3 regions of the Roseibium sp. SCP14 genome follow, and region 2 is predicted to be linked to each of the others. Evidence: predicted binding sites of a transcription regulator. Region 2 holds the regulator's gene; each other region holds the start of a gene.
What was found. The regulator LexA, encoded in region 2, represses DNA repair genes until DNA is damaged. The targets are predictions, from matches to a motif close to TGTTCNNNNTGTGTTCNG.
Positions count from the first base shown of each region.

Region 1: a site for LexA is predicted at 3,755-3,772, ahead of ABLQ08_RS24350 (helicase-related protein). Genes of this name have one in related genera too.
Region 3: a site for LexA is predicted at 1,624-1,641, ahead of uvrA (excinuclease ABC subunit UvrA). Genes of this name have one in related genera too.

Region 1 is NZ_JBDZYH010000006.1:296,183-302,096, reverse strand. It holds gene ABLQ08_RS24355 (RNA-binding S4 domain-containing protein) at 100-480, opposite strand; gene ABLQ08_RS24350 (helicase-related protein) at 501-3,620, opposite strand; gene pyc (pyruvate carboxylase) at 4,420-5,914, shown strand, end outside.
Region 2 is NZ_JBDZYH010000003.1:417,643-423,556, forward strand. It holds gene gltX (glutamate--tRNA ligase) at 1-1,069, opposite strand, end outside; gene ABLQ08_RS14545 (ComEC/Rec2 family competence protein) at 1,376-3,595, shown strand; gene lexA (transcriptional repressor LexA) at 3,678-4,388, opposite strand; gene ABLQ08_RS14555 (hypothetical protein) at 4,538-5,419, opposite strand; gene ABLQ08_RS14560 (acyl-CoA synthetase) at 5,416-5,914, opposite strand, start outside.
Region 3 is NZ_JBDZYH010000003.1:700,788-706,701, reverse strand. It holds gene uvrA (excinuclease ABC subunit UvrA) at 1-1,426, opposite strand, end outside; gene ABLQ08_RS15815 (single-stranded DNA-binding protein) at 1,984-2,541, shown strand; gene ABLQ08_RS15810 (hypothetical protein) at 2,594-3,079, opposite strand; gene ABLQ08_RS15805 (L,D-transpeptidase family protein) at 3,508-5,502, shown strand; gene ABLQ08_RS15800 (zinc ABC transporter substrate-binding protein) at 5,561-5,914, opposite strand, start outside.

The DNA.
Region 1 (5,914 bases), on a different contig from region 2:
GTATCGTTTTTGTCGGATGCGCGCAAGCGCACAGGATGACGCAATCCGGCGTTACAAGAGAATGTTATTCTGTTTTTGCAGCTCTTTCAGAATTTTGCTTCAGTCGTCGCGACGAAAGGCGTCCAATTTACGCCGATCCCGCTTCGTCGGGCGGCCCGACCCCGCTTCACGTTGGCCCGGAGGTGGCGGTGGCGCTTCTTTCTTGGGCGGTGGCGGGGGGGACAGGTCTTCGTATAGTTTCCGGGCTTCTTCATAAGGGCCGCGCCGGGTGCCAAGTGCGATGACCTTAAGGACCAGGACCCTGCGTTCCAACACGATTGTCAGAACGTCACCTTCCTTGATGGTCTTGCTGGCGGAGGCAATCTTGTCCTTGTTGACGCGGACATGACCGGATGTCGCCAGCTTCTGGGCAAGAGACCGGGACTTTGTGACCCTGGCGTACCAGAGCCACTTGTCTATGCGCAGGTTGCCGCCTGCCATTTGTGTTTGTGCGGCAGAGATTACTTCTTGTCCTTGCTGTCCATATCGGCCTTCAGCGCCATAAGGGCTGCAAACGGTGAGTTCGGATCAATCGGCTTGTCCTTGGGAGCGTTGCCGCGCCGGTTGCCGCCGTCGAAGCCTTTCTGACCATGCGAATGACCACCGCGGTTGCGATTGGGGCCGCCTTTGCCGCCGCCCTTGCCGTGACGCTTCTCGCCCTGGCCGCCTTTTGGACCAGACCCTCTGCGGTTATCTCCGCGCCGCTGGTCATGACGGCCTCTCGGACGACGATCGTGCCGACCCGGGCGCCAGATTTCGATGGTGACGGTTTCCATTTCCGCTTCAGCAGTTGCTTCGTCACCAGAAGCCGCAGTTTCGCCTGAGACTTCAGGTGCTGCTTCTTCCGGATTTTGAGCGACTTCCGCCGGTGCATCTACAGTCGCCTGAACGTTTACTGCCGTGTCAGGGTCCCCGGCCGGGGCTTCAGCTGCAATCGCTTCAGCTACCTCAGTCTCTGCAGTTTCAGCCGTTGCTGATTGAGCAACCTCTTCCCGTGCATCAGGCGACTGCGTGGATTCAGACGCGACTTGCGGAGCGTCAACAGCTTCCGGAGCCTTGGTGGTGTCACCGCTCTCCTGCTCACTGGCAGGTTTGGCCGTGACCGGTCGTTGAACCTCTTTGGTCTCGACCCGATAGCCGAGAGACTTCAGGACAGCCGAGAAATCCTCACCCGCGCAGCCGAGCAGAGACGTCATGGCAACGGTGACAGTGAAGCCGCCGCCTTGCTCAATCGCACCTTCCGGAGGGGAGACTTCGGCGTCCAGAGGCTTCCAGGCAATCAGCGGTCGAATGAGATCCGCCAGACGTTCCAGAATGTCGACACGCACGGCGCGTGGGCCGCAAACCCGAAAGCCGACGACCTTGTAAAGGGCTTTTTCGATGCTTTCGTCAACCGGGATCGACGTACGCCCGGATGCTGAAAGCTGTGGCAGCTCTGCCATGCCGTTCATGTCGAGCGCACCGTGCTTCAGTGCCCACAGTTGTGCGAGTAACTGGCTTGGCGCGGGTTTCAGCAGGGCCGGGACAAAAATAGTGTAGGCGCCAAAACGAACGCCATGCTTGCGCAGGCCAGCGCGCATGTCCTGATCCAGCTGGCGAATTTCATCGGCGGCGTCCTGGCGCTCGAGAATGCCGAGCCCCTCAACGATGCGGAAAGCGATACCTCTTGCGAGACCTTCGAGACCTTCGCCGGACTTCAGATCCATCAGAGGCTTGAGCAGCGTATCGATCTGCGCCTTGATCCAGAGGTCCAGACGTCCCTGTACGGCTTCGCGAGCAGACCCCGTCAGATGTTCGTCCGCCAGCAACAGCACGGTTGGTGTCAACACGTCTTCGCCGGCCATCAGCTTGGCCACGGGTTCTCCGCGCCAGCGAATGGCTCCATCGGACGTGAGCACGAAATCGGCGTTTTCCGATTTCCCAAGCTTTTCCGCTCTGGCTTCGATTTCAGTGGTCAGGGCTTTCTGTGCGGCAGCCCGGACGGTCTTGCCATCCGGTCCTTCTGCCGCCGCATCAGGGGCAAACCGGAAGCCAAGCAGATTTCCGATGTGCTGACCTTCAACGAGCACATCGCCGCTCGATGTAATTTCCGCTTCCAGCATTGCGTTCTCTCTCAAACGTCGCATCAATACACTTGTCCGCCGATCCACGAAGCGCTGTGTCAGCCGCTCGTGAAGGGCGTCAGATAGTTTATCTTCAATGTCGCGTGTCTCCCCCTGCCAGTGGGCCGGATCGGCCAGCCAGTCAGGGCGATTTGCGACATAGGTCCAGGTCCGGATATGTGCAATCCGGTTCGCGAGTGTGTCGATATCACCATCTGTGCGGTCTGCGAAGGCCAATTGACGGGTGAACCAGTCATCCGCGATGTAATTGTCCTGCATCAGATGTGTGTAGATCGTGTTCAACAACTCTGCGTGGTTTGCCGGGGCGATCTTACGATAGTCGGGGACCTGACACACGTCCCATAACAATTCGACTGATTTTGCCCCTGTTGCCATTCCAGATATTGCGCTATCGCGCAACAAATGTTCAAGCGCGGTAATATCGTCACCAGTGGGCGCCCTAGCGAGACCCTCTTCTTTCGGGACGGTATCAAGGCTTCGCCGCAAGGCGCCGGTGGATGAAAAATCCAGCGAACTGTTGCGCCATTGCAGCACTTTCAAGCCGTCAAAGTGGTGACTTTCGATCTGTTCGACAAGATCATCATCCAGCGGATCGACCCGTCCGGTCACGCCGAAGGTGCCGTCTTTGGTGTGCCGGCCGGCGCGTCCGGCGATCTGTCCCATCTCCGCGGGGGTCAGTTGGCGGTACTGATAACCGTCGAATTTTCGGTTTCCTGCGAACGCAATGTGATGAACGTCGAGGTTGAGGCCCATGCCGATGGCATCGGTCGCAACCAGGTGGTCCACATCGCCGTTCTGGAACAATTCGACCTGCGCATTGCGGGTGCGCGGACTTAACGAGCCGAGTACCACCGCCGCACCGCCACGCTGACGCCGGATCAGTTCGGCAATGGAATAGACTTCGTCGGCCGAGAATGCGACCACAGCGGATCGGGCCGGCAAGCGGGAAACCTTTTTCGAACCTGCATATTCCAGGACCGACATGCGGGGCCGCGTGACGACGTTGAGGCCGGGAATAAGTTTTTCCAGAAGCGGCCGAATGGTCGCAGCGCCCAGAAGCAGCGTTTCCGATTTGCCGCGCAGGTTCAGGATGCGGTCGGTGAACACGTGGCCGCGATCGAGATTTCCGGCGAGCTGCACCTCGTCGATTGCAACGAATTCCGTGTTCAGATCCAGCGGCATTGCTTCAACCGTGGACACCCAGAAGCGCGGATTGTCCGGGATGATCTTCTCTTCACCGGTGATCAGCGCAACGGATTCTGGTCCTGCCCTGTCAGCAACGCGGCCATAGACTTCGCGCGCGAGCAATCGCAACGGCAGGCCGATCAGCCCGGAAGGCTGTGCCAGCATGCGTTCGATCGCGAGATGGGTCTTGCCGGTATTCGTCGGTCCGAGGACTGCCGTCACAGTGCGGGACCGGGCTGACGGAGGCAGCGGCAGGGGCTGAGGGCGGGACATGGAATTGGTTGTGGTCGGCTTTCTTTCGGCTCTGCGCCTATATCTAGTGTCGCGTGTCTAGCACACCAGGACTGGCCGTGTCGCTAATTCTTTTGGGGTGAAGTGACGGAAATTGCGAAGAAAAGTTTCCTGTGGAGAACGACTCTGGAACAAACCGAAACCGAATCGCTGACTCTCGTTGATTCAGGATTTGTTCCCTACAAGATGTGGTCTTCTGCCTTCGGGTTGGTACGAAATCATGAATCTGGTCAATGGTTTGATTCAGTTCGGGAGGGGTGGTGTGAATTGCGGCGAATCCGTGTCAATGATTAATTTTTAAAAAACTACTCGGATTTCTGGACTCTGACATTTGTTAACGATTGGACACATGGAGAACGAATCCCGGACGAATCGGTGATTTGAAAGTGTTTCAGCTTTGTTCTTACAACATCTAGTAGGTTTGGCAGTGATGAGGTCTAATCAGCTGGCTTTGGACTTTTGATCGCCGATCTTCGTCGTCATGCGCATTAATCAGTCTGTCTCAAACCGGGGCAAAACATGAAAAACGCGATTTTTGTCGGTTCTCAAATCTGAATTTTGCCAATTTTTGCTGCGCTGCAAATTTTTTCGAACCGAAGCATTCGACGGGAAAATCGGCGAATATGCGTTCTTTTTCCAAGAGTTACGGGTGCAGGCGCAAAATATTTTTCCTGGTAAAAAAAAGGACATCATTTCTGCCCCTTTTCAAGCGCCTCCGACCAAAGTAGAAATCTTGCCAAAATCAGCTCCGCTTTTGCGTAAAATTAGGAGGAGAGGGCGTTTGGCGATAACAAAAATTCTCGTTGCAAACAGGTCCGAAATCGCGATCCGGGTTTTCCGGGCAGCTAACGAGCTCGGTCTGAAGACCGTCGCCATCTATGCAGAGCAAGACAAACTGGCGCTGCATCGCTTCAAGGCCGATGAAGCCTACCAGGTGGGCAAGGGACTCGGCCCGATCGAGGCTTATCTGTCCATCGACGAGATTATCCGTGTTGCCAAACATGCCGGCGCGGATGCCATTCACCCGGGATACGGTCTCCTGTCGGAAAGTCCGGAATTCGTTGACGCCTGCGAAGAGGCCGGCATCACCTTTATCGGCCCGAAGTCGGAAACCATGCGCCGTCTCGGTAACAAGGTTGCCGCGCGCAATCTGGCGATCGAGGCCGGTGTGCCGGTCATGCCGGCGACCGACCCACTGCCGGACGACATTGAAGAAATCAAGCGTCAGGCGCTGGAGATCGGTTATCCGGTGATGCTGAAAGCCTCCTGGGGCGGCGGCGGACGCGGCATGCGCGTGATCCCGGATGAGGCCACGCTGGAAAAAGAAGTCCTGGCGGCCAAGCGCGAAGCCAAGGCAGCTTTCGGCAAGGACGAGATCTACCTTGAGAAACTGGTTCAGCGGGCGCGTCACGTTGAGGTTCAGATCCTCGGGGACGGCGAAAACGTCGTCCATCTTTATGAGCGCGACTGTTCGATCCAGCGTCGCCACCAGAAAGTCGTTGAGCGCGCGCCGGCGCCTTATCTGGAGGAGGCAAAACGCACGGAGCTATGCGAGTACGGTCTCAAGATCGGCAAGGCGGTTGACTACCGGGGGGCCGGTACCGTCGAGTTCCTTATGGATGCCGACACCGGAGCCATCTACTTCATCGAGGTCAATCCGCGCGTTCAGGTGGAGCATACGGTGACCGAAGAGGTTACCGGAATCGATATCGTTCAGGCCCAGATCCATATCGCGGACGGTGCAAAGATCGGAACACCGGAAAGCGGTGTGCCGGCCCAGCAGGATATCCGGCTCAACGGCCACGCTCTGCAGTGCCGTATCACCACGGAAGATCCGGAGCAGAACTTCATTCCGGACTATGGCCGCATCACCGCCTATCGCGGCGCCACCGGCTTCGGCATTCGTCTCGATGGTGGTACAGCTTATTCCGGCGCGGTTATCACCCGCTTTTACGACCCGCTCCTGGAAAAGGTCACTGCCTGGGCGCCAACCGCAGAAGATGCGCGCAAGCGCATGGACCGCGCCTTGCGCGAATTCCGTATTCGCGGTGTTGCAACCAACCTTGTGTTCCTTGAAAACATCATCGATCATGCAGATTTCCGGGCAAACAAATACACGACCCGCTTCATTGACGACACGCCGGCCCTGTTCGAGCAGACCAAGCGCCAGGACCGTGCCACCAAGCTTTTGACCTACATTGCGGATGTCTCCGTCAACGGTCACCCGGAAACCAAGAGCCGGGCGCGTCCGCCGAAGGATGTTGCAGCGCCTGTGG
Region 2 (5,914 bases):
GCAAAGCCATGAGCGCTGTCTGCTCGTTGCCTGCGTCTGATAGCCACGCCAGAACCTCTTCGCCGTTTTCCACATGGCTGAGATAGACTTTCCAGTGTTTTAAAAGTTCCGCATCGTCCGTTGCGCGCATGTAATGGCCGTTCAGGTTTTCCAGCTTCTTGAAGTCGAATCTGGCAGCTGACTGACCGACGGCATCCATGCCGAACCATTTGATCATGTCCTCAAGCGACATGATTTCCTCGTCGCCATGGCTCCAACCGAGACGCGCCAGGTAGTTGCGCATCGCTTGCGGCAGGTAGCCCATTTCACGATAGGCTTCAGCACCGGTGGCTCCGTGACGCTTTGAAAGCTTCGCGCCGTCCGGACCGTGAATAAGAGGAATATGCGCCATCGCAGGCACTTCCCAGTCGAGGGACTGGAAAATAAGCGTCTGCCGGGCTGCATTGGTCAGGTGGTCGACACCGCGAATGATGTGAGTGATGCCCATGTCATGGTCGTCAACAACCACGGCCAGCATGTAAGTTGGTGTGCCGTCGGAGCGCATCAGAACAAAGTCGTCCAGGTCCTTGTTCGGAATGACAACGCGCCCCTGAACCATGTCATCGACAACGGTTTCACCTTCATTGGGAGCCTTCAGTCGGATGACCGGAGAAACACCTTCCGGCGCTTCGGACGGATCACGGTCCCTCCAGGTGCCGTCGTAACGCGGCGGACGGCCTTCAGCCCGCGCTTTTTCGCGCATGGCGTCGACTTCTTCCGGCGAACAGTAGCACCGATAAGCCGAGCCATCCGCAAGCATTTGCTCAACGGCTTCTTTGTGCCGATCGACGCGTGAGAACTGGGAAATAGGATCACCTTCCCAATCGAGGCCAAGCCATGTCAAACCGTCCAGCAGGGCATCCACGGCTTCCTGGGTTGAGCGCGCGCGATCGGTGTCTTCAATACGCAGCAGCATTTTCCCGTCATGGTGCTTGGCAAAGAGCCAGTTGAAGAGGGCTGTACGGGCGCCGCCAATATGCAGGAAACCGGTCGGAGATGGCGCGAAGCGCGTGACGATTTTTTGTGCCATGGTACTTTCTGAAAGTCTCTGTCAGAATATCTGCGCTGATTGCGCTTTTAGGTGGCGCCGGTATTAGCACAGGCTTTGTTCCGGCAAAATAGGGCCTTCACGGTTTCTTCCATCAAGGAGGCCAGCAAGCGACAGGTGGTGTACGGGGCTCAAATACCTTCCAAAGATAAAAGCCGACGCGACGCGGAGTCGACGCGGCGTACAGATCAGAAAATGCTTTTCTCTGATCGTAGTTCTGAAAGCTGGACCAGAACCCAAAACGGTGGTCGATTTGAGCCGTTTTTTTCTCAAAACCAGAAGAGCAGGTTGCGCAAGGCAAGAGGTGGCCTTTTCTGGGAGGAACAAGGTCTTCTTTGGATCGGTTTCGCATTCGCCGCCGGTATCGCCTGCTATCTGATCCTTCCCGGTGAGCCCCACTGGCTGTTGTTGGCGATGCTTTTCGCTTTGGCGTGTGGGGTGGCAGTCCGCTTTGGAGTTTCAGGAGCGCGCGGAAAGTTCGTTCTACTGGCGTTGGCTTGCCTGGGGGGCGTGGTGATCGGCTCGATGAGAACTGCATTTGTCGACGCTCCGAAGTTGGGCGAAGAGATGAACGTGAACCTCTCTGGTTATGCGCTTGAACGGAGGAGCAATGCGTCTGGTACCCGTCTTCTGGTGAAGGTATTGAATGTGGAAGGCCGATCTCGAGAGGCGCTCGGTTTTCCGAAACTTGTTCGTCTGCGTGTTCCTGCTGAGCCTCTCGTCAATGTCGGCGACAAGATCGAAGTGCGGGCCAGATTGTTTCCACCTGCTGGACCGGTTGCTCCAGGAGACTATGATTTTTCCTTTCGGGCTTTCTTTTCCCAGATAGGTGCAACTGGATTTAGCTTTGGTCCGCCGGTGGTGGTGCCTTACGACGAGACGCCTCTGGATGTACAATTGCGCTCGGTTTTGCAGGGTTTTCGGGACACCATTGGGGCGAAGATAAAGGCGGCACTTAGAGATACACCGGAAGCAAGTCTCGCTGTCGCGCTTCTTGTCGGTGATCGCAGTGGTATTGCCAAAGAACAGGAGGAGGATCTCAGAGCGGCAGGACTTGCTCATATCCTGGCGATATCCGGTTTGCATATGGCGCTGTTTGCTGGTGGGGCGTACGCGATTGTCCTGTTGATACTCGCAGTCATCCCGGCGCTGCCACTCCGCTGGCCGACACACAAATGGGCTGCCGTCGCTGCGTTGGTCGCAGCGTTTGTGTATTTGCTTCTTTCCGGTGCCTCCGTTGCGACGCAACGGTCTTTTCTCATGATCGGGCTGGTGTTTCTTGGTGTTCTTGTCGGCAGGAGGGGATTAACGCTGCGCAGTGTTGCAATCGCCGGACTGGCTTTGTTGCTTCTGGCACCCGAGCGCCTGTTTTTTCCTGGTTTTCAGATGTCTTTTGCTGCTGTCATCTGTTTGATCGCAGTTTATGAGATTTGGCGAAACCGAGAGCTTTCGATCGGTAGAGGAGTGCCGGCAGAAGCCGGTCCAATTTCTCTGTTGTTGCGAAATGCTTTTCGCTGGAGTGCAGGACTTGTCGTGACAGCGAGTGTTGCAGGTCTGGCAACCGGTATCATCGGGGCGCATCATTTCGGTCAGGTTGCGCCGTTTGGTGTCGTAGGAAACCTACTTGGAATGCCGGTGTTTTCTCTCGTGATCATGCCGCTTGGGGTGTTGGCGCTGGTGCTGATGCCGCTTGGTCTCGCATCGTTCCCGTTGACGGTCATGTCGATGGGCATCTCCTGGCTGTTGAAAATCGCCGAATTTACCGCGCAGCTGGATGCCGGTGCCGGCGCGGTTGGAAAGTTGAGCGCACCGGCGGCTCTGCTGTTTACCTCCTCCTTTTTTGCCGTTCTGCTCTTGCCTGGTCGTCAACGTATTTGGGCGATCATGCCGATGGTTGCCGGTGCGCTGCTTTTAATCTCGCAGCGACCGCCAGATATTCAAATTGCATCCTCCGGAGTTAGAGTGGCTGCACGAGATGAACAGGGGTTCCTTAGATGGACCGGAAGACGGCAGTCATTTGCCACCGATATCTGGTTCGCAAGCGAAGGTGTTGTCAGTTCAGCGATAAAATCGCGCAAGATGAAATCGCCTCAAGTAAGGTGTGATGCGAGTGGCTGCGTCGTACTGGCTTATCCCGCAAGTTCCGAGGGCGATTTAAACACGGCCCTGAACACACCCTTGAAAGTTGCGCTTCCAAGAACTGCAGATGCATTTCGTCTGGATTGCGAACATGCAGACATTGTCGTGTCCGACCTAATCATTCCTGAAACTTGCCGAACTGCGACCTCAATAGGCGGAGCGGTCCGCGAAGAGCGCGGTGCTGTATCCATTTGGTTGTCGAGGGAGAAAATGGCTTACGCAACGCAGACGGACCAACCTGAAGTCGACAGTCAATCAGGCGTGAAAATATCAAAGATCAAATTCGCAGTTTCTGCCAATCCGCGACCTTGGCACATGCCCGGTACCTTTACCCGCGAAAAACTCAAGCAGGTTCAAAGAGAAAACTAGCACACAAGTGTTGCTGCAAGGCGTGATCGCCCCGCGTCTCCGGAAGCCTGCCGTGCATGATGCCTGGCAGGCTCAGTCCTGATCAGTATTGCCGGAACAAGGCGACCAGCCGGCCCTGCACGCGAACGCGGCCTGGTCCAAAGATCCTGGTTTCGTAAGCTGGGTTCGCTGCTTCGAGAGCTATGGAGGCACCTTTCTTGCGCAAGCGCTTCAAAGTTGCTTCCTCATCATCCACGAGCGCAACGACAATGTCACCGCTATCGGCGCTGTCTGTCCGGCGGATCAGCACCGTGTCACCGTCCAGAATGCCGGCCTCGATCATGGAGTCGCCCCGCACTTCCAAGGCGTAATGTTCACCTTTGCCGAGTAGCTCCTGCGGAACGGTGATGGAGTGGCTGTGGGTCTGGATAGCCTCGATCGGCACACCTGCCGCAATTCGCCCCATGACCGGAATTTCCGCACCGGCTGTTTCAACAACCGGTGCCGGAGGAGGCGCCTCCTGCTTGCCCAGTGAGCCTTCGATCACTTCAGGTGAGAAGCTGCCTCGTGGACGCGGGGAGCTGAGGCCGGGAGCGATCGAGTCGGGCAGGCGGACAACTTCCATTGCGCGTGCGCGGTTCGGAAGGCGACGGATGAAGCCTCGTTCCTCGAGTGCCGTAATCAGGCGATGAATGCCGGACTTGGATCGAAGGTCCAAGGCATCTTTCATTTCGTCGAATGAAGGTGGGACACCTGTTTCCTTCAGTCTTTCATGAATGAACATGAGCAGTTCATACTGCTTGCGCGTGAGCATATCGGCTTCCCCTGACCGCGAGAATCAAGTGGTACAAATCAAGAACACACTACCTGTTCCTATTGTGTTCTGCAAGGGTAAATGTTCTCTTACTGTTCCTTTGGGCGTGGAAATCAGCGGCTCCGCTACCTGATTGCGAGCGTCGAATGCTAGCGTGAAGACACGGTAGTTTGAGAAGTCAGCAACAGTTCGCATGTCACCAAAGTTGGAGCGCCCCCGGGTTTGACCATGCCTTCATACAGCTGTCCGGTCAGGTCAACGCATCGTACGGGTAACATCAGTTTCTGGTCTTGTCTCCGACCGGCCCCGGACCTAATGAGGATTTCTGAAATCAGACCCGGCATCATCCGGCCATCGGTAAATTCCGCTCCGGCGAAGCTGCCAAGACCATGAACCTCGTAGGTCGGCCCGGAAAATCGATCTGCCAGAGCCGCTACGCCCTGGTGGAAGTCTTCAAAAGGGGCTAGCGTGGCGATGACCGCGTTGTGGTTTTGGTTTGATGGGTTGGGTTGATCCTGTTTCACGCGGAAAAGTGTGAACTCGGTTTCCGGATCAGGTTCCGACACGAAACGCGCTCCAGTCAGTCCAAATCCCTTCGACTGTGCCAATCCGTTCAAGACGAGTGTCTCGGGCAACAGATGCCCAAGCCTCGCCTTTCCGTCCTCATGCCAATAAGCGTGGATATGGGCAAACCAGGTTCCGTCCCGCCATCCCAGAATAGCAACAGCTTCCTCTAGGGTCGCTCCACCTGATGAATGAGTATCGCTGTACCAGGCGGCGTGGCGATCATCGATTGCCCTGTCCGGCATGACATAATCGAAGGAGCGCAAGTTCAGACCACTGAGATCAAGAACAGCCGAGCCATAACCTTCCCGATCTGCCCAGTTGCCCAAAGCCGCAAGCAACCACTGCCCATCCGATAACTCGAGACTTATGGGGTCGGCGTGGCAGGTGGCATGGGGGCGGCGGTCTTCAGCCAGGGGGCCGGGATGCCGGATGTCCGAGCGGTTTCGTGGAGCCGGTCGTCTCACAGGAGGCCTTTCTCTTCCAAGTGTTCCCTCACAATTTTCTTCGTGATCTTGCCATACGCGCTGGTCGGCATTTGCTCGATGAAGAGATAGCGGGCAGGCATCTTGTACTTGGCGACCTTTCCGGAGAGGAAGTCAGCAAGATGGGCGTCTTCCGGTGCTGTTCCCGTCTCTGCGACGCACACGGCGAGACCGACTTCACCCCATTTGCGATCCGGAATTCCAATGATCGCGACTTCGGAAATGTCGGGATGGGTCAGAAGAACCTCCTCGATTTCCTTCGGGTACACGTTGGAGCCTCCGGATATGTACATGTCGGATGCGCGCCCGGTGAGGTAGAGATATCGCTGTTCGTCCATGTGGCCGATATCTCCCGTACGGAACCAGCCATTGCGGAAGGATTTTACATTGGCACCATCATCTTCAAGGTAACCGGCGCAAACCGCGGGGCCCACTACGCAGACTTCTCCGGTTTCGTGCGGTCCAAGGATGTTTCCG
Region 3 (5,914 bases), 280 kb from region 2:
TGTCATTGAGCTTCGCCGGCAGAGCCTCGAACCAGTCACTTGCCTGCCTTATAGAGCATTCGGTGATCTGACCAATGTGTCTGTCAGCGATCTTGACCGCGAGCGCCTCCGGCTTCAGGCGGAACCCACTGCAGGCGGGACAGGCGTGATCCGACTGGAACCGGGCCAGTTCCTCGCGAACCCATGAGGACTCGGTTTCACGCCACCGGCGTTCGATATTGCCGATAACACCTTCGAATGTCTTTTCCGTCCGATAGCTGCGTACCCCGTCGTCATATACGAACTCGACGGCAGTTTTGCCGGTGCCGTGAAGAATGGCGTCTTGTACCTCAACCGGAAGATCCTTCCAGGGGGTCGCCATTGACACCTTGAAGTGGCTGCACAGTGCTTCCAGTGTTTGTGCATAGTAAGGAGACGTCGACCCGGTTTTGGCCCAAGGCAATACGGCCCCTTCGCGCAACGATAGGGAATGGTCGGGCACAACCAGATCTTCTTCGAACGCTAGGGTCGTCCCCAGGCCGTCACAGGTCGGACATGCGCCAAACGGATTGTTGAATGAAAACAGACGTGGCTCAATCTCCGGAATGGTGAAACCGGAAACGGGACAGGCGAACTTTTCCGAGAAAATCAGACGTTTCGGATCGCCGTTCTCTTCGGTCTTGTCCGCAAATTCCGCAATCGCAATTCCGTCGGCCAGCTTCAGAGCTGTTTCAAGGGAGTCTGCCAGCCTTCCCGCGATATCATCGCGCACGACCAGCCGGTCCACGACAACATCGATATCGTGCTTGTATTTCTTGTCCAGGGCAGGGGCGTCGGCAATTTCGTAGAAGGTTCCGTCGATCTTGACCCTCTGGAACCCCTTTTTCATGAGTTCCGCCAATTCCTTGCGGTACTCTCCCTTGCGGCCGCGAACCATCGGTGCGAGCAGGTAGAGGCGTGATCCTTCTTCCAGGTCCAGAACGCGGTCGACCATCTGGCTCACGGTCTGGCTTTCGATCGGTAATCCGGTGGCCGGAGAATAAGGAATGCCGACGCGGGCAAACAGCAACCGCATGTAGTCGTATATTTCGGTCACCGTTCCAACGGTGGAGCGCGGATTGCGTGACGTTGTCTTCTGCTCGATCGAGATTGCCGGTGACAGACCGTCAATCTGGTCTACATCCGGCTTCTGCATCATTTCCAGGAACTGGCGGGCATATGCGGACAAGCTTTCGACATACCTGCGCTGGCCTTCCGCGTAGATCGTGTCGAAGGCGAGAGAAGATTTGCCCGAGCCGGAAAGGCCTGTCATCACGATCAGTCTGTCGCGAGGCAGATCGAGGTCCACACCCTTCAGATTATGTTCCCTGGCCCCTTTGACACTGATGACCTTGGTTGGATCACTTTTCCAGCTTTCATCCGCCTTGAGGCTCTTGGATGTTGTCATTCTCTCTCTTCCTGACCTCGCGCGCCGGTTACATTCAGCGCTCGTGCACGTGTGGATATATTCGAAGGGGCTCGTTTCCCGCTTTGTCTTTGTCCCGATATAGCAGTTTAACGCGGCGCTTCCAGTGGGGGGTTCACTGCGGCAGGAGGAGAATTTCAGGATACGAAGTCCGATTGAATCGTTTTTACAGAAGTGATAAGAACAAAACAAGTACATTGAAGCGTGGGGCGTCAGGAAGTTTCAATTGTTCTGGTCGGCTCACCAGCGGTGGGCTTGAAATTCATCCTGACAGGAAACAGGAACCACAAAGGAACAAAACGGGATAGATTGCAGCGGCCGTCAATCCCGCGGGTTCTCAGGGGGGGATAGTCGGAAAGTCTTGTTTTCCGCAAAAGGTGGGCTTGCCTTGTGGAAAATGCTGGCCGTGAAGCAAAAAAGAAGACAGAGCGGTTGGCGGATCGTTAGGGTTCTGGTTTCTAGCGGCGATGGTTGCGGCGCGGTCTGCTGATAGAAGCAAATAATTCAGAGCGGATCGCGCAAACAAACAGGAGTTCACAATGGCGGGCAGCGTCAATAAAGTAATTTTGGTCGGCAATCTGGGAGCCGATCCGGAAATCCGCCGGACGCAGGATGGCCGTCCTATCGCCAATTTGCGTATTGCAACCTCGGAAACCTGGCGGGACCGCAATTCCGGTGAGCGTCGCGAGAAGACCGAATGGCACCGTGTCGTGATTTTCAATGAAGGACTTTGCAAGGTCGCTGAAAATTACCTGCGCAAAGGCTCGAAGGTCTATCTCGAAGGGCAGTTGCAGACACGGAAGTGGCAGGATCAATCCGGGCAGGATCGGTATTCTACCGAAATTGTTCTGCAGGGCTTCAATTCCAATCTGACGATGCTTGATGGGCGCGGTGAAGGTGGCGGTCAGTCGGGTGGCCTGCCTGACTACGGCAACGATCCTCAGGGCGGTGGCGGCTTCGGCGGTGGCTCTGGCGGCTCAGGAGGGAACTTCGGCGGTAGCGGCGGCGGTGGTTACGGCGGCGGTTCCAGTGGCGGTGGCTTTGGAGGTCCTTCCGGCGGTGGTGCGGGCCCGATGGACGACGAAATTCCGTTTTAAGTCATGTTGTTTGCGGGGGTGATCCGATCGGGTTGCTCCCGTTTTCTTTGGATTACCCGCCTACATTCGGGTCGTATGGCGTTCGTGGGTCGTCCACGCCGTCATAATATTCTTTCGCGGTCCCAAGACCGCAATGATAGACAGCTTCTTCCGCACGGGTGTCTCCTCCTGTGATAGGAGCGCCGTTATGATGTGCAAGCTCATGGATAAGCGTTGCCAGTACCATCCACCTTCCCATGTTGAATGCGCGATCGCCGACGGCAATTTCTCCCGTCGGAGTATGAATTTCCCCGTGCAGGGGAGAAATTGTCGGACCGTAATTTACCCAGATGCTGCTGTCGCCGATCATGTTGGTCAACGTTCTTCGGCCCGGAAGGGACCTGAAATAGGCATCGCAGCCGGGATTGTTCTTGACCATCCTGAAGAGCTTGTTTCGAGCCCATTTCAGTTTGCTGTATTGAGACGAATTGAAACTGGTGTATTTCGATATCGGCGACGCATGGTCTCCTATGTTGAACTGGAATGGCATCGCTCTCATCGATCTCCGTCGGTTGGGTCTTCCTGCCAAGAATAGTGAAAACCGACATTGATTACCGTGACGGAGGTCACGAAGCGTCGCCTTGAGGCATTCCCTTCAGTGCATCGTGCAATAGGTGTTGGGGTGGTGCGCGATAAATTCGTCACAGTGATGTGAATTCACAATCTGTGTATGGGGGAAACTCTTAACCATATCAACAGGCCTGATATAGTATCAGTCTGTTCACCATGCGTGTCATTCGCCGGAATTGAGCGAGAATCGCCATTTTGAAACGGCAGAATGCGCGCTGAACATAATCGCTCGGGTATGTCTGCAATCCCGGCGGTCTCTTCCTAGGCAGGGGAATTAAACGTCCGGTTCGAAAAAGGGCGCGGTGCCGGAAACGACACTAGTTAATAAATTTTCGGGTTTAGATGATGCGAGCAAACATGACGGAACGCGAAATGCCGAAGAGCGGCGACGAGGGAGCATTGATGAAACGCTCCAGGGCAGTACTGGGAAATTCAATCAAGGCCGGCCTTATGGTCACGGTGCTTGCATCCGGTTTTTCCGCGATGACATACGAACCGGCATCAGCCCAAGGTCTGTTCCAACGGCTTTTCAATCCGGAGAACCATCGCAAGCAGCGAGAGCGGGAACGTCAGGATCAGCTTCGTGAGCAGGCGGCCAAGGTCAAGGTGTCCGCGCCGCGGTATCTGAATTATTCGCCTGATACCTTGAAGAAAGTGTCGCTCACGCCGCTCTCCGAAGTGAAGCCGGCTGAGATTGAGCCTGCGGACGCGGAAGCTACAAATCGGCAACAGGAAGCTGAGACCGTTGTCGTGGACAGTGAGACGACCAGCCAGGAGCCTGTCGTCTTGAGCGAATTCGACAAAGCTCGGCCTGCGCTGAAGGGCATGTCGGTGATGGCATTGCCTGAAATCGGCGACGCTCTCATAGCCTATTACGGGGAACATTCGCAGTTTGTCTGGATTGAAGATGGCAAGGTAAGCTCCAAGGCAAAAAGCATGCGCAATGCGCTTGCTCGGGCAGACAAGTTCGCGTTGAATCCGCAAGATTACTTCGTTTCATTGCCGGAGACAGACGGGCTCGATGAAGCGGCTCGCAATGAAGCCCTGATGCGCTTCGAAATGAAATTGAGCGCGGCGGCGCTTTCCTATGTACTTGATGCAACGCGCGGCCGCGTCGATCCGAACCGAATCTCCCAGTACCACGACTTGCCCCGCCACAAGGTCGATCTTGCGGCCGCTTTGGCTGAGTTCACGTCTAGCTCGGATATGGGCGGGAAACTTGAAGCCCACCAGCCACAGAACGAGCACTTCAAGAAGCTGACTGGGGAACTGGCTCGCTTGAAAGCGGAAGACGAGGAAGCGGACCAGATCGTTATCGCACCGGGAACCTTCCTGAAGGCGGGAAAATCCAGTCCCGAAATGAAAAACATTGTGGCTGCGGTGCAGAAGAACGGTTCCGATGAATTAAGGGCCGCACATGCGGAAACGCTCGCTGCCTATGATGGCGCAGAGCTTTATTCTCCGGAGCTCGTCGATCTGGTCAAAACCTTTCAGAAGGAAGCCAAGCTGACACCGGATGGAATTGTCGGCAAGAACACCATCAAGGCTATGGTCGGTGAAACCAATGCGGCCAAGATCGCCAAAGTCGAACTTGCGATGGAGCGGAGCCGCTGGATCCCTGAGGAGCTTGGTGACCGGAAGGTGTTCATCAACCAGGCGGCCTTTACAGCGACCTATACCTCTCCGGGTGAAGTGCCGCTGTCCATGCGGGTTGTCGTCGGCAAGAAGTCCAATCAGACAAATTTCTTCTACGACAAGATCGAAATCGTCGAATACAACCCATATTGGGGGGTGCCGTATTCGATCATCGTCAATGAGATGCTTCCCAAGCTGGCGCAAGACCCGAGCTATCTCGATCGCGCAGGCTATGAGGTCACCACACCAGGAGGGCGTCAGATCTCCTCCACGGCAGTCGACTGGTACGCAGTGGCTTCCAAGCAGCAGTCGATCAATGTCCGTCAGTATCCAGGCAGGTCGAATGCGTTGGGCGAAGTGAAGATACTGTTCCCCAACAAGCATCACATCTACATGCATGACACGCCAGCCAAGAGCCTCTTCAAAAAGGACATGCGTGCCTACAGTCACGGCTGCATCCGGCTGCATGATCCGAAGGCAATGGCGGCTGCCGTGCTTGGGAAGTCCAAGGATTATGTCACGTCCAGAATTTCGGAAGGCCGGAACGAGCAGGAGAAGGTGGCCGGAGACATCCCGGTTTACGTGTCCTATTTCACGGCCTGGCCGGAGATGGACGGCAGCATTGCCTATTATTCCGATGTGTATGACCGGGACCGCTATCTCCTGAAAGCGCTCGAAAAGACGGAGGCTGCACGCGCAAAGGCCAGAGCCTCTTGAGTGGAAAGCTGGTTCAAAAGAACGCCGGGAATAGTTTCCCGGCGTTCTTTTTGTGTTGTCAGGATTGCCCGGAAAGGCATTCGACGAGCGAGTCTGCAAGTCCCTCAATCAGTTGCGGATAGAGATCGGCTCCATTGGCAAGTTCGGTGCCGAGCGGATCCAGAGTGCCCTTGCGCGCGTCGCTCCCTTCAAGAACAACATTGACCAGTTTTGCGTCGAATTGCGGTTCCTGGAAAACGCAGGTCACGTTCAGTTCCTTGATCTGGTTCTGAACTTCGGCAACACGGTCTGCGCTGGAAAGCGCTTCCGGCGACAGCGTTATGGCGCCACTGGCCTCAAAATCGAAATGGTGCTCAAAGTGATGGTAGGCGTCGTGGAACACGACAAATTTCTTGCCCGCCACAGGCTCTAG